3 regions of the Nocardioides marinus genome follow, and region 3 is predicted to be linked to each of the others. Evidence: predicted binding sites of a transcription regulator. Region 3 holds the regulator's gene; each other region holds the start of a gene.
What was found. Region 3 encodes LexA, which represses DNA repair genes until DNA is damaged. Its sites were predicted from a motif close to TCGAACANNTGTTCGA; they were not measured.

Region 1 (4,548 bases), 190 kb from region 3:
GAACACCGCGGTGAGGGCGTTGTCGATGGCAGCGTCGAGGTCGGCGTCAGCGAAGACGATGTTGGGGTTCTTGCCGCCGAGTTCCAGGGCGACCCGCTTCACCGTCGGCGCGGCCGCCGCCATGATCCGGCGGCCGGTCACGATGCCGCCGGTGAAGGAGACAAGGTCGACCTCGGGGGCCTCGGTCAGCATCGGGCCCACCCGGTCGCCCGCGCCCGTGACGAGGTTGGCGACGCCGGTGGGCAGGCCCACCTCGGTCAGCGCGTCCACCAGCCACATCGCCGTGGAGGGGGTCAGCTCGCTGGGCTTGAGCACGAAGGTGTTGCCGGCGGCCAGCGCCGGGGCGACCTTCCAGGCCGTCTGCAGCAGCGGGTAGTTCCAGGGCGTGATCAGGCTGCAGACGCCGACCGGCTCGTGGACGACCCTGCTGCGCACGTCGGGCATCCCCGGGTCGACGACCCGGCCCGCCTCGGCCTGGGCGAGGGAGGCGAAGTGCCGGAAGACGCCGACGATGTCGTCGACGTCGATCTGGCTCTCCACGAAGCGCTTGCCGGTGTCGAGGGACTCCCGACGGGCCACCTCGTCCTTGTCGGCCTCCAGCCGGTCGGCCAGGCGGTGCAGCAGCGCGGCGCGCTCGGGCCCGGTGGTCCGCGGCCACGGCCCGTTGTCGAAGGCGCGTCGCGCCGCGAGGACGGCGGCCAGCGCGTCGTCGGCGCCACCCTCGGACACGGTGCGCACCGGCGTACCGTCAGCGGGGCAGCGGATCTCGCGCGTCGCGCCGTCGGCGGCCAGGCGCCACTCGCCGTCGATGAACAGGCTGGGGTCGGACATGGGGGTGCACGGCTCCTCGGGTCGGGGTCTGCGTCCGACACCGGGGCGTTGGAGGGCACGCTGCTGTCACCGCCGCACCCGGCGTCCACGTGGCGGTGATGGCGGCACGACCGCGATGGCCCGACGGCGACGTCGAGCTGGTGGCCGCCTCACCCCAGTGACAGCAGCCTGCCAACCTGAGAAGAGGCTGAAACGTCCCCTGGCTCACACCAGAGGATTCTTTACCCCCACGCGGGGCGCGCGGTCAGGCCCAGGCGTGCGCGGGCGACCAGAAGACCGCGATCGCGACGTTGAGCACCGACAGCGCCAGCAGCCCGGCCCACAGGCCCTGCGGGATGCTCGGCTTGCGCACGTTGACCATCACCAGCACCAGGACCACCAGGCCGATGAGCAGCTTGACGCCCACCTTGGTGTTGTCGGGCTCCTGGTCACCGGCCGAGAGCACCCCGACCAGCGCGAGGCCGGCGAGGAACGCGGTGCCGGCGCCGTCGCGCATCGCCGCGTTGACCTTCTTCTCCCCCGGCCCGGCCTGGGCGATGAGCCCGCCGATGAGCGCGGCGAAGCCGAGGATGTGCACGAACAGCAGGATCAGGCGCAGGGTCTCCACGCGTGGATCGTACGGCCCACGCGCTGCTGGTCGAGCAGGCGAGCGCCAGCGAGCCGTCGTCGAGACCCCGTACGCCGACAAGTAGCCGTCCCCACGGGGCGTCTGGAGGGTCTGTCGTGACCCCCTTTCACGGCACACCCTCCGGTCTGCTTCGACTCCGTGGTGGGCGTGGGCGGGCGCCTGGACGTTCGCGCGGCGGCAGGTCCTTCATTTTTCGAAGCCGTGCTTGCGGTGGGCATTGATTTCGGTACCTGGTTGCGGTCCGATCGAACAGTCCGGCATCGCTGAGGTGCTCGCTTCGGTTGCGGCCGGATCGTCCTCCACAGATTCACTCCGAGGACCCCTTCGCCCTTCTCTTCGAACAGATGTTCGAGTAGAATCTGGACATGGCACTCGGGCACCAGGATCACTCGGCACAGGACACCGCTCCTGTCCCGACCGGTGACCTGCTGACCTCCATCCGCGACCTCGACAAGGCTGCCGATCAGGCCGACCGGGATCGGTTCATCGCGATCGCTGAGTGGGCCGACCGGCACACCACCGGCCAGCTGATGCCCGACCTCTACGGCACCTACGGGCTGGCCGACGAGGACGCCCACGCTGAGGCTGAGAACGCGTGGGTCTCCCGGTTCGGGATGCCCGGCGCCGACACCATGCTCGAGCTCGCCGGCCCCGGCGCCCCCGAGGTGTCGGAGTTCGCGGTCATCGAGCTCGCCGCGGCGCTGGGCCGCTCCACCGACTCCGGCCGGGTACTGGTCTCGGATGCGGTCGAAGCCCGCTACCGACTGCCGAAGATCTGGCAGCGACTCCTCGACGGCCAGGTGCAGGTGTGGCGCATCCGGCGGGTCACCGAGGTCACCCGTCAGCTCACCGCCGAGGCCGCTGCGTTCGTCGATGCGCACCTGGCCCACGTCGTGCACACCGCCTCGTTCGCCACGGTCAAGCGGCTCGCGGCCGAGGCGGCAGCACGGTTCGACCCCGAGGGATGTGAGATGGAGGAGGTCGACACCGCCGCGTCTCTGCACGTCACCCTCGACCTCTCGACCGCGTGGACCATCGGCACCGCCAACGGCGTCCCCCTGACCGGCCTGCTGGACCGCGCCGACGCCGAAGAGCTCGAGCACGCCATCCGCACCATCGCCGACCAACTGCTCGCCGCCGGCTCCACCGACACCCTCGACGTCCGCCGCGCCAAGGCCCTGGGCTACCTCAGCCGCGGCGACCTCACCCTCGACCTCGCTGATGAAGGTGGTCGAGCAGCGACGAGCGCCAGCGAGGAGCGGGCGTCGAGACCACCCCGCTCGAGCCGTCCCCGCCAGGTCGTCCTCCACCTCCACCTCTCAGAAGCCGCCCTCCGCGGAAACGAAGGACCCGGCACCCCCGAGATCGACCCCGACACCGGACGGCTCGGCCTCCACCTCGCCCGCCTCGAGAACCACCACCAGACCCTCACCGCCGACACCGTCCGTGAGTGGCTCGCCGTGCCCGGCGCCAACATCGTGCTGAAGCCGGTCATCGACCTGGCCGACCAGATCGCCGTCGACTCCTACGAGATCCCCGACCGCATCTCCACCCGGGTCAAGCTCAAGCGGACGACCTGCGTCTTCCCGCACTGCACCCGTACCTCAGCCAGGGTCGACCTCGACCACATCGAGGAGTACGTCCCACCCGACCAGGGCGGACCACCCGGCCAGACAGCCACCGACCGACTCGCCCCCTTGTGCAGACGCCACCACCGAGCCAAGACCCACCCATCCCCGGTCCCCAGCAGCCAAGCAGGCTCGACCACCGTGGCCTGGGACTACGCCCAGCTCACCCCCACCACCTGGCTCTGGACCAGCCCCCACGGCATCCGCCTGCTCGTCCACCCCGACGGCACCACCGAGCTCTGACGGGCGAGACCTGACGGCGCGCTCTGAGCGCGCGGAGGCCATGCCCCTGGCAGTCGCGGTCGTGAACCCTCAGACTCTCGTCATGTCTCGGAGCACCCGCCGCGGTCAGCGCCTCTCCTCCACCCTGCTGGCCACGGCGCTGCTGGCCGGACCGCTGAGCGGCTGCGGCGGCGCAGAGGTCACGGTGGTCGATGACGTCACCGTCCTGATCGGCGCGCGCAGCAGCTCGGGGATGGATGCCCTGCTCCCGGGGCGCCTCGCCGTCGTCGACGGATGCCTCGGGCTGGACTTCGAGGACGGCGCAGTGCCCTACGTCGTCGTCTGGCCCCACGGGACCGAGGTCGTGCGTGACAACCCGTTGACCCTCGCCCTGCCGGACGGCGAGGAGCACCAGCTCGGCGACCAGCTCCAGGTGGGCGGCGGCGAGTCGTCGTCCCGGATGGCCGGTGGCATCGACGTCGATGAGGAGTGCCCCGGCGCGGCCGTCTGGCTGGGCAGCGACTGACCGACGGCTCCATGCGGCAGCATGATGCGCGTGCGTGCGGTGAGCTGCGAAGGCGGAGAGCTGTCCCTGGTCGACCTGCCCGACCCCGAGCCGGGTCCCGGCCAGCTGGTGCTGCGCGTGCGGCGTACCGGTATCTGCGGCTCCGACCTGCACGCCCGGCGGCACGCCGACGAGCTGGCGGCGGTGATGGACGAGCTGGACTACGCCCACAGCATCCGCTCCACCGAGCCGACCGTCCTGGGGCACGAGCTGTGCGGTGAGGTCGTCGCGCAGGGACGCGGGACCGCCCGCGCCTTCCCGCTCGGCTCACGCGTCGTGGCGTTCCCCCTCGTCCGCGGCACGGAGGGCGTCCACCCGATCGGGCTGTCGCCGCTGGCACCGGGCGGGTACGCCGAGCAGGTGCTGGTCGAGGCGTCGATGGCCCACGTGGTGCCCGACAAGCTCGACGACGACCTGGCCGCCCTGACCGAGCCGATGGCGGTCGCGCTGCACGCGGTGCGCCGCGGCGAGGTCGGGAAGCGCGACACAGCGATCGTGCTGGGCTGCGGCCCGGTGGGCCTGGCGGTGATCCTGCTGCTCAAGGCGCGCGGGGTGCGCAGCGTCGTGGCCAGCGACCCGTCGGCGGCACGTCGCCGGCTCGCGCGCGACTGCGGAGCCGACGTGGTCGTGGACCCGAGCAGCGAGTCACCGTGGACGACTGCCCCCGGCCGCGG
Region 2 (4,548 bases), 130 kb from region 3:
GCCACGAGGTCGAGGTCGTGGCAGTCGATGGTCAGGCACTGGATGCGCAGGGTCATGGGACGACCCTGGCGACGGGACGGCTCAGCGTCCAGGGGTTTGTGACGCCGGGGCTCGTCTCAGAGCTCGGTGGTGCCGTCGGGGTGGACGAGGAACCGGATGTCGTGGGGGCTGGTCCAGAGCCAGGTGGTGGGGGTGAGCTGGTGGTAGTCCCAGGCCACGGTGGTCGAGTTCGTCGAGGCCGGGGAGGGGTGGGTCTTGGCCCGGTGGTGGCGTCTGCACAGGGGGGCGAGTTTGTCTGTTGATGTCTGGCCGGGTGGTCCGCCCTGGTCGGGTGGGACGTACTCCTCGATGTGGTCGAGGTCGACCCTGGCTGAGGTGCGGGTGCAGTGCGGGAAGACGCAGGTCGTGCGCTTGAGCTTGACCCGGGTGGAGATGCGGTCGGGGATCTCGTAGCAGTCGACGGCGATCTGGTCGGCCAGGTTGATGACCGGCTTCACGACCACCTGGGTGCCGGGAACGGCGAGCCATTCGCGGACGGTGTCGGCGGTGAGGGTCTGGTGGTGGTTCTCGAGGCGGGCGAGGTGGAGGCCGAGCATCCCGGTGTCGGGGTCGACCTCGGGGGTGCCGGGTCCTTCGTTTCCGCGGAGCGCGGCTTCTGAGAGGTGGAGGTGGAGGACGACCTGGCGGGGGTTGCGGGGTGGTCTCGACGCCCGCTCCTCGCTGGCGCTCGTCGCTGCTCGACCACCTGCGTCGGTGTCGTCGGTCGCTGCTCGACCACCTGCGTCGGTGCCGTCGGTCGCTGCTCGACCACCTGGCTCGGCCGGTGAGGTGTCGAGGTCGAGGGTGAGGTCGCCGCGGCTGAGGTAGCCCAGGGCCTTGGCACGGCGGACGTCGAGGGTATCGGTGGAGCCGGCGGCCAGCAGCTGGTCGGCGATGGTGCGGATCGCTGCCTCGAGCTCCTCGGCATCGGCACGGTCCAGCAGCCCGGACAGGTGGACACCGTTGGCGGTCCCGATCGACCAAGCCGTCGCCAGGTCGAGGTGGACGTGGAGGCTGGCGCGGGTGTCGACCTCTTCCATCTCAGCCGTCTCGGGGTCGAAGCGTGCTGCCGCCTCCGCGGCCAACCTCTTGACGGTGGCGAAGGAGGCGGTGTGCACCACGTGGGCGAGATGGGCGTCGACGAACGCAGCGGCCTCGGCGGTCAGGCCGCGGGTGAGGTCGGTGACGCGGCGTACCCGCCACACCTGCACCTGGCCCGCTTCGAGGCGGGCCCAGATCTTCGGCAGCCGGTAGCGGGCCTCCACGGCATCAGACAGCAGCATCCGCCCCGAGTCGGTGGAACGGCCCAGTGCGGCGGCGAGCTCGATGACCGCGAACTCGCTGACCTCGGGTGCACCGGGGCCGGCGAGCTCGAGCATCGTGTCGGCGCCGGGCATCCCGAACCGGGACACCCACGCGTTCTCGGCCTCGTTGTGGGCGTCGTCGTCGGGCAGCCCGAAGGTGCCGTACAGGTCGGGCAGCAGTTGGCCGGTGGTGTGCCGGTCGGCCCACTCGGCGATCGCGATGAACCGGTCCCGGTCAGCCTGGTCAGCAGCCTGGTCGAGGTCGCGAATGGCAGTCAGCAGGTCACCGGTCGGCACAGGAGAAGACCCCTGTGCCGAGTGATCCTGGTGCCCGAGTGCCATGACCAGATTCTACTAGAACATGTGTTCGAATAGAACCCTTGATCGGGGCTCCAGATCGAATCTGTGGAGGACGATCCAGCCGCAACCCCAGCGAGCACCCCAACGGCGCGCAAGGGGCGGAGCGAGCCGCAACCAAGTACCGAAGCGAAGGCCCACCGCAAGCACGCCTTCGAGAAATGAAGGACCTGCTGCAGCGCGAACGTCCAGGCGCCCACCGACCCCGACCACGGAGCACCACGTGGATTGGAGGGCGTGCCGTGAAAGGGGGTCACGAGGAAACCTCCGGTCGCCTCGTGAAGCAGGTTGCTTGTCGGGGCACGGGGTTTCGAGGCTCGTCGCTGGCGCTCCTCGCACCTCAACCAGCGAACGAGCAGCGGGGGCCGAGGCCTAGGCGCATGACGACGGCGCTGGTGCCGTCGCGGTAGTAGCGCGGGCGTCGGTCGACCTCGGTGAAGCCGCGGGCGGCGTAGAAGGCGAGGGCGGAGGCGTTGTCCTCGCGGACCTCCAGCAGCATCCGGTCCGCGCGGCCGGCGCGGGCGAGCTCGATGCACTCCTCCAGCAGCGCGGAGGCGACGCCGGAGCGGCGGGCGGAGGCGGAGACGGCGATGCGCTGGAGCTCGGCGACGTCGACCACGACCGACACCACCGCGTGTCCGACCACCACGCCGGAGAGCTCGGCGACCAGGTAGTGCGCGTGCGGGACCTCGCCGCGGACTCCGGGCACGACGAGAGCGGGCGGCCAGGCGTCGGCACCGAGGTTGTCGGCCTCGGAGGCGACGACGGCGTCGAGGTCCGCCTCGGTGGCGGGGCGGACCACGAGGGTCACGAGACCTGCTTGCGCGCGCTCGGCTCGACCGCGTCGGGGCGGCGCAGGTAGAGCGGCTCGGGGTCGAGCAGCTCGGCGCGCTCCTCGGTGATCACGCGCGCCAGCCAGCCGGCCGAGGGCCGGGTCGGACCGGCGGCCGTCGGGAACGCCTCGGGGTAGAGCGCGGCCCCCTCCCCCACGACAGGCGCGGAGGTGGCGGCGTCCGCGGGCTTGAGGACGGCCGGGCCCTCCAGACGCGCGCCGTCGGCGTCGTACGTCGCGAGGTAGACCTCCTTGCGGCGCGCATCGGTCGCCACGACGAAGTCGGAGGTCACCGTGCCGGTGTCGACGGCCTCGACCGCGAGCACGTCGAGCGAGCACACGCCGTAGACGGGGACCTCCAGCACGAACGCGAGGGTCCGGGCGGTGACCAGGCCGACCCGCAGACCGGTGAACGGGCCGGGGCCGACGCCGACCCCGATGGCGGTGAGGTCCTGGCGGACAGCGCCCACGTCGAGCAGGCAGCGCTCGATGAGCGGGGCGAGCTGCTCGCCGTGCTTCATCGCCCGCTCGGCGACGTGCTCGGCCACGACGTCGCTGCCGTCGTGGAGGGCGACGGTGACGAGCGGGGTCGCGGTGTCGAGGGTGAGCAGCACGCCAGCGAGGTTAGCGGGCGGCCCGCTGGGCGTAGGCGGTGGCGGCGGCGTGCACGGCGTCGACGTACTCCTGGGCGTGGTTGTAGCTGTGGATCGCCGAGGCCCACGTGGTGCCGGAGTCGAGGTCGTGGCCCGAGGCGCACAGGTAGCGCGCGGCCGTCGCCGCGGCGTCGTCGAGGTCGTGGGGGTCCATGACGCCGTCGCGGTCGCCGTCGGCGGCCCACGGCTCCCACGAGGAGCGCAGGAACTGCATCGGGCCGACGGCGTGCTCCCACGTCGGGTCACCGTGCCAGGCGGTCGACTCGGGGGTCGCGCGGATCGCGGCCACCGGCCCGACGCCGTCCAGCGCGACACCGATGATGGGCGGCTCGGAGCGGCCGTCGACGGTGAGCGACCGGCCGTCGATGGTGCCGTGGTGGGACTCGACCCAGCCGATCCCGGCCAGCGTCGTCCAGCCGATGTCGCAGCCGCCGACGCGGGAGATCTGCGCGTCGGCGTAGGCCCGCAGCGCCGGGGTCGGGATGCCGGTACGCCGGGCCGTCCGCTCCAGCCAGTCCTGGTCGACCAGCTGGCCGGAGACCGGGGTCGCGGCGGGCAGGTCGGCGGTGACGGGCACCGGCGCGGCGACGTACTCCGGGGGTGGGGTGAGGTCGAGCGTGCGCGGCGTCGCGTAGAGGCGCGACAGACCGAACGCGGCGGCGGTCGCGAGCACCAGGAGCGTCGCGAACAGCACGATCGCGCGCGGGCCGGAGATCACGAGGAGAGTGTGGGGCATCCCGGCCGGATCAGCCGAACCGGCCGTGGACGTAGTCGCTGGTGCGCTCGTCGCGCGGGTTCTCGAACATGGCACGGGTGTCGCCGTGCTCGACGATCACGCCGGGCGTGCCGTGGGCGGCGAGGAAGAACGCGCACTGGGAGGAGACGCGAGCCGCCTGCTGCATGTTGTGGGTGACGATCACGATCGTGACCTCGCGGGCCAGCTCGACCATCGTCTCCTCGATGACGCGGGTGGAGGTCGGGTCGAGCGCCGAGCAGGGCTCGTCCATCAGCAGCACCCGCGGCTTGACCGCCAGCGAGCGGGCGATGCACAGCCGCTGCTGCTGACCGCCGGACAGGCCGCCGCCGGGGGCGTCGAGACGGTCCTTCACCTCGTTCCAGAGCCCGCCCTTGACCAGGCAGGACTCCACGAGGTCGTCCTTCTCCGAGCGAGAGGCCTTGGTCCCGGTGAGCTTGAGCCCGGCCAGGACGTTCTCCCGGATCGACATCGCGGGGAACGGGTTGGGCTTCTGGAAGACCATCCCGATCGCCCGGCGGGCCTCGATGAGCAACTTCTCGGGGTGGTAGATGTCCTCGCCGTCCAGCCAGACCTCGCCGGCCAGCTGCGCGGAGGGCACCAGCTCGT
Region 3 (4,548 bases):
TCGCCTGGGGCTACCTGGTCTGGGCGGCCATCGACTTCGGCACGACCGCACGCGAGGGCAGGACCGCCGCCTGGTGGTTCCTCGCCCTGGCCTCCCTCGGCGCGGTGGCCTGCCTCTTCGCCGGCCTGTTGGTCGGGCTGCGGCTGCTGCGCGAGCTCGGCGTCGTCGCCCCGGACCCAGCACCCGGCACCGAGCCCCCCGCTCCGCGACCCAAGGGCGGCAAGCGCGCCGCGCGCTGAGCCTGGCCCCGCCCAGGACGGCCGGTGCGCGAAGGTCTGACTGATATCGGTCGAACCTGCGGGTTCGCGGTCGAAGGTTCGACCGCGCACCGCAAGGTCTGACTGACATCAGTCAGACCTTGCGGCCCGCCCAGCACCACCGAGGGGCGGTCCCGCCGTGGGCCCGCCCCTCGTCTTCCCCGTGGTTTCGCCGGCCGGGGTCGAATCGACCGGCGAAGTCTGTGCGCCCCTTCCGGGGCGGTGCTCCCGTCGCGTCGCGCTCAGCTGTCGGCGGGGACCCGCAGCCGCTGACCGGCGACGAGCATGCCGCTCTCGAGGTGGTTGAGCTGCTGGATGGTCGACATCATGTCGCGGACGTCGCCGCCCTCGGCCCGGGCCGAGGCGATGTCCCACAGGGTCACCCCGGTGCCGACCACGATCGTGTCGGTGGGCACCGGCTGCCCCTTCTCCGAGGTCGCGACCGAGCCGCCAGCGAAGGCCACCGCGATCGCCACGGCCACCAGCAGGCCGACCACGAAGACCACCAGGCGACCGCGCCGGGTCAGGCGCAGACGGCCGTCGGTGCCAGCAGCCGAACGCGGTGCCGAGCGCGGAACCGGACGGGCGGAGGTGCGGGCCGGGAGGTGGACTGCGGGAAGGACCATGGTGCTCATCGGGATCTCCTGGGGAAGGCGGAGTGGGTCTGCGAACCGATGTCTACCGACGACCACCGACAGTCCCGGTCAGGGAGGACCGGGCGGGCCTGGGGCCGACGGCTCGACCACCAGTTCGATCGAACACGTGTACGAGAGTAGATCAGGTGTTCGAACGAGATCAAGGGTTTCTGCGAACAAATGTTCGACTGCCCCTGCGTGGGCCGCGAGCCCACCCACCCCGTCAGCCGCGGCGGAGCGCCCGACGACCCTGGGCGGCGAAGAGCGCGGTCCCCTTGGCGGCGACGCCGGGAGCCAGGGAGATGGTGCGCATCAGGGCCCCGCGCCACACCGGCACCGTCCGGATCACGCGGCCGGTCCCGACCAGCCCGACGGCCGCCTCGGCGATCTCCTCCACCGACAGGATCCGACCACCCGAGTGAACCAGGGCCGCTCCCAGGCCTTCGGGGTCCTGCTCGTCCAGCATGGCCGTCCGGACCCCGTCGGGGCAGATCGCGTGCACCCGCACCCGACGCGCCGTCTCGGCGGCCACGGACATGGTGGCCGACACGGTCGCGGCCTTGGTCGCGGCGTACACGCTGTAGCCGGGGACCGGCCCCAGCCCCGAGAGGGAGGCGGTGTTGACGATGTCGCCGGAGCCGTCGCCGAAGGCCTCCAGCGCAGCGCGCATGCCCCACAGGACACCCAGGAGGTTCACCTCCACCAGCCGGCGCACCTGCTCCTCGGAGAGCTCCGAGAGTCGCCCGTCGTCGCCGACCCCGGCGTTGTTGAACCAGGCGACCAGACGACCGTGCCCGGCCGCCACCTCGGCGACCGTGCGGTGCGCCTCCGGGTCGCGCACGTCATGGGCCAGTCCGGCGACGGCGCCGATCTCCCGCGCGGTCGCCTGCACGGCCTCCCCGTCAACATCGGTGACGACCACGGCGTACCCCTGGGCCACCAGCAGCTCGGCGATCCCGCGGCCGATGCCGCGAGCAGCACCGGTGACCACGGCACTGCGCTGGATGGGGGCGGCGGGGACCGGGCGGGGCGTCATGGCCCGAGTGTGCTCGACACGCCGATTCGAACACATGTTTGATCGCGGACCGGATGAGTCATAGCGTGTGAGCACCACGACGCAGGCCGTGCCACACCCGTGCCGCCGCGTCCGCGGGCGCACCCTGCGGGCCGGTGGTCGAACCAGGAGGACCCCCATGGCGACCAGCCACGACGACGCCGCCCCCGGCGTGAGCGCGCTCCCCGACGGCCCGCCCGACGCCAGCGGGCTCACCCCGCGCCAGACCAAGGTGCTGGAGACCATCCGCGACGCGGTCGCCCAACGCGGCTACCCGCCCAGCATGCGCGAGATCGGCCAGGCCGTCGGCCTGACCAGCACCTCCTCGGTGGCCCACCAGCTGAAGGTGCTGGAGGAGAAGGGCTTCATCAAGCGCGACGGCAGCCGGCCCCGCGCCCTCGAGGTCTTCCTGCCCGAGTCGATGGCCGCACGGCGCGCGATCTCCTCGGCCGACGAGAGCTCCTTCGACGAGACCGGGGTCGGCGACACCCTGCCCGCCGCCTCCTACGTGCCGATGCTCGGCCGGATCGCCGCGGGCGCGCCGATCCTCGCCGAGGAGCAGGTCGAGGACGTCTTCCCGCTGCCCAAGCAGCTCGTCGGCGACGGCCAGCTCTTCCTGCTCGAGGTGCGTGGTGAGTCGATGATCGACGCCGCCATCTGCGACGGCGACTACGTCGTGATCCGCCAGGCCAACACCGCCGAGAACGGTCAGATGGTCGCCGCGATGATCGACGGCGAGGCCACCGTGAAGACCTTCTCCCGCAAGAGCGGGCAGGTGTGGCTGCTGCCGCACAACGACGCCTTCGAGCCGATCGACGGCACCCACGCCACCATCCTCGGCATCGTCACCGCCGTGCTGCGCAAGGTCTGAGGGGTACGCCGGCGGCGGGTGGTCTCGACGCCCGCTCGTCGCTGGCGCTCCTCACTGCTCGACCACCGGTAGGCGCGGGGTCTCGACGCCCGCTCGTCCACCGGGTCGCGGGCGGTCGCCTGGTGAGCACCGGGTGAACGGACGGTGCTCACTCCGGCGAAACCGTCACGAAACAGGGGGCGGCGTCGTTGGATGAGTCGTGACCTCGACGAAGCCGCCGACGACGCCCCCCACCTCGTCCTCCTCCCCCTCCGCGTTGCCCCGCCGCACCGTCCTCGCGACCGGCGCCGCGGGAGCCGCCGCGGCCGGGGTGCTCGGCAGCGGCGTACGCCCTGCGCAGGCCGACCCGACGGGGCAGCCCGGTGCGGCCGACGGGGCCGAGCGCGGGAAGGCGACGCACGAGGTCTTCCAGCACGGGGTCGCCTCGGGTGACCCGTTGCCGCGCCGGGTCGTCATCTGGACCCGCGTCACCCCCACCCCTGCGGCCACGGCCGGCTCGGGCAAGGGCGGGCCGGTCACCGTCACCTGGCAGGTGGCCAAGGACAAGCGGTTCCGCAAGGTCGTCAGCAAGGGCCGGTTCCGCACCAGCGCCGGGCGCGACCACACGGTCAAGCTCGACGCCAGGGGCCTCAAGCCGGACACCGAGTACTTCTACCGCTTCCGCGCCCTCGGCCAGAAGAGCCCCGTCGGCCGCCTGCGCACGGCGCCGCGCAAGCGCGCCGCCCTGGACAACCTGCGCTTCGGGGTCGTGTCCTGCGCCAACCTCGAGGCCGGCTTCTTCAGCTCCTACCGCGGCCTCGCGGCGCGCGAGGACCTCCACGCCGTCCTCCACCTCGGCGACTACCTCTACGAGTACCCCACCGGCGAGTACGGCATGGGCCAGGACAACGTCGTCGTCCGCCCGCACGACCCGCCGCACGAGATGGTCAGCCTCGAGGACTACCGCCGCCGGCACGCCAACTACAAGGCCGACCCCGACCTGCAGGCCCTGCACGCGCGCTACTCGTGGATCCTCACCTGGGACGACCACGAGGTCACCAACGACCAGTGGAAGAACGGCGCGGAGAACCACGACGAGTCCGAGGGTGACTACAAGGTCCGCCGTGCCCGCGCCCACCGCGCGTACGACGAGTGGATGCCGGTGCGGATGGACGGGACCGCTGCCCTGGGCGACGGCACCCGCCTCTACCGTCGGCTGCGCTTCGGCAACCTCGCCGAGGTCTCGATGCTCGACCTGCGCACCTATCGCGACGAGCAGGTCTCCACGCTCGCGCCGACACCCGTGCCGGCGCTCGAGGCCGAGGTGAGCGACCCGTCCCGCTCCATCACCGGCAAGAAGCAGATGGCCTGGCTCAAGGAGTCACTCACCCGCGGCGACCACGCGCCGCAGTGGAAGGTCATCGGTAACCCGGTGATGATCGCGCCGGTCACCTTCGGCGACCTGCCCAACGACCTGATCGACCCCATCAACGACGTGACCGGCATCCTCCCCGGCGACGGCGCGCCCTACAACGTCGACCAGTGGGACGGCTACACCGCCGACCGCCGCGAGGTCCTCGGCCACATCCGCGACCACCAGGTCAAGGACGTCTTGTTCATCACCGGCGACATCCACTCCGGGTGGGCCTGCGAGCTGCCGCTGGACACCTCCACGCAGCCGCTCTACGGCGACTCCTACGGGGTGGAGTTCGTGTGCTCCTCGGTCACCTCGAACAACCTCAAGGACATCAC

Region 1: a site for LexA is predicted at 1,796-1,811, ahead of BKA05_RS03395 (HNH endonuclease signature motif containing protein). Genes of this name have one in related genera too.
Region 2: a site for LexA is predicted at 1,699-1,714, ahead of BKA05_RS03100 (HNH endonuclease signature motif containing protein). Genes of this name have one in related genera too.

The regions. Positions count from the first base shown of each region.
Region 1 is NZ_JACBZI010000001.1:696,095-700,642, reverse strand. It holds gene BKA05_RS03405 (aldehyde dehydrogenase family protein) at 1-831, opposite strand, end outside; gene BKA05_RS03400 (hypothetical protein) at 1,076-1,438, opposite strand; gene BKA05_RS03395 (HNH endonuclease signature motif containing protein) at 1,825-3,330, shown strand; gene BKA05_RS03390 (hypothetical protein) at 3,413-3,835, shown strand; gene BKA05_RS03385 (zinc-binding dehydrogenase) at 3,866-4,548, shown strand, end outside.
Region 2 is NZ_JACBZI010000001.1:629,463-634,010, reverse strand. It holds gene BKA05_RS03105 (VOC family protein) at 1-56, opposite strand, end outside; gene BKA05_RS03100 (HNH endonuclease signature motif containing protein) at 117-1,685, opposite strand; gene rimI (ribosomal protein S18-alanine N-acetyltransferase) at 2,041-2,511, opposite strand; gene tsaB (tRNA (adenosine(37)-N6)-threonylcarbamoyltransferase complex dimerization subunit type 1 TsaB) at 2,508-3,146, opposite strand; gene BKA05_RS03085 (lytic murein transglycosylase) at 3,157-3,903, opposite strand; gene BKA05_RS03080 (phosphate ABC transporter ATP-binding protein) at 3,932-4,548, opposite strand, start outside.
Region 3 is NZ_JACBZI010000001.1:503,202-507,749, reverse strand. It holds gene BKA05_RS02555 (hypothetical protein) at 1-239, shown strand, start outside; gene BKA05_RS02550 (LysM peptidoglycan-binding domain-containing protein) at 500-892, opposite strand; gene BKA05_RS02545 (SDR family oxidoreductase) at 1,116-1,928, opposite strand; gene lexA (transcriptional repressor LexA) at 2,086-2,817, shown strand; gene BKA05_RS02535 (alkaline phosphatase D family protein) at 3,017-4,548, shown strand, end outside.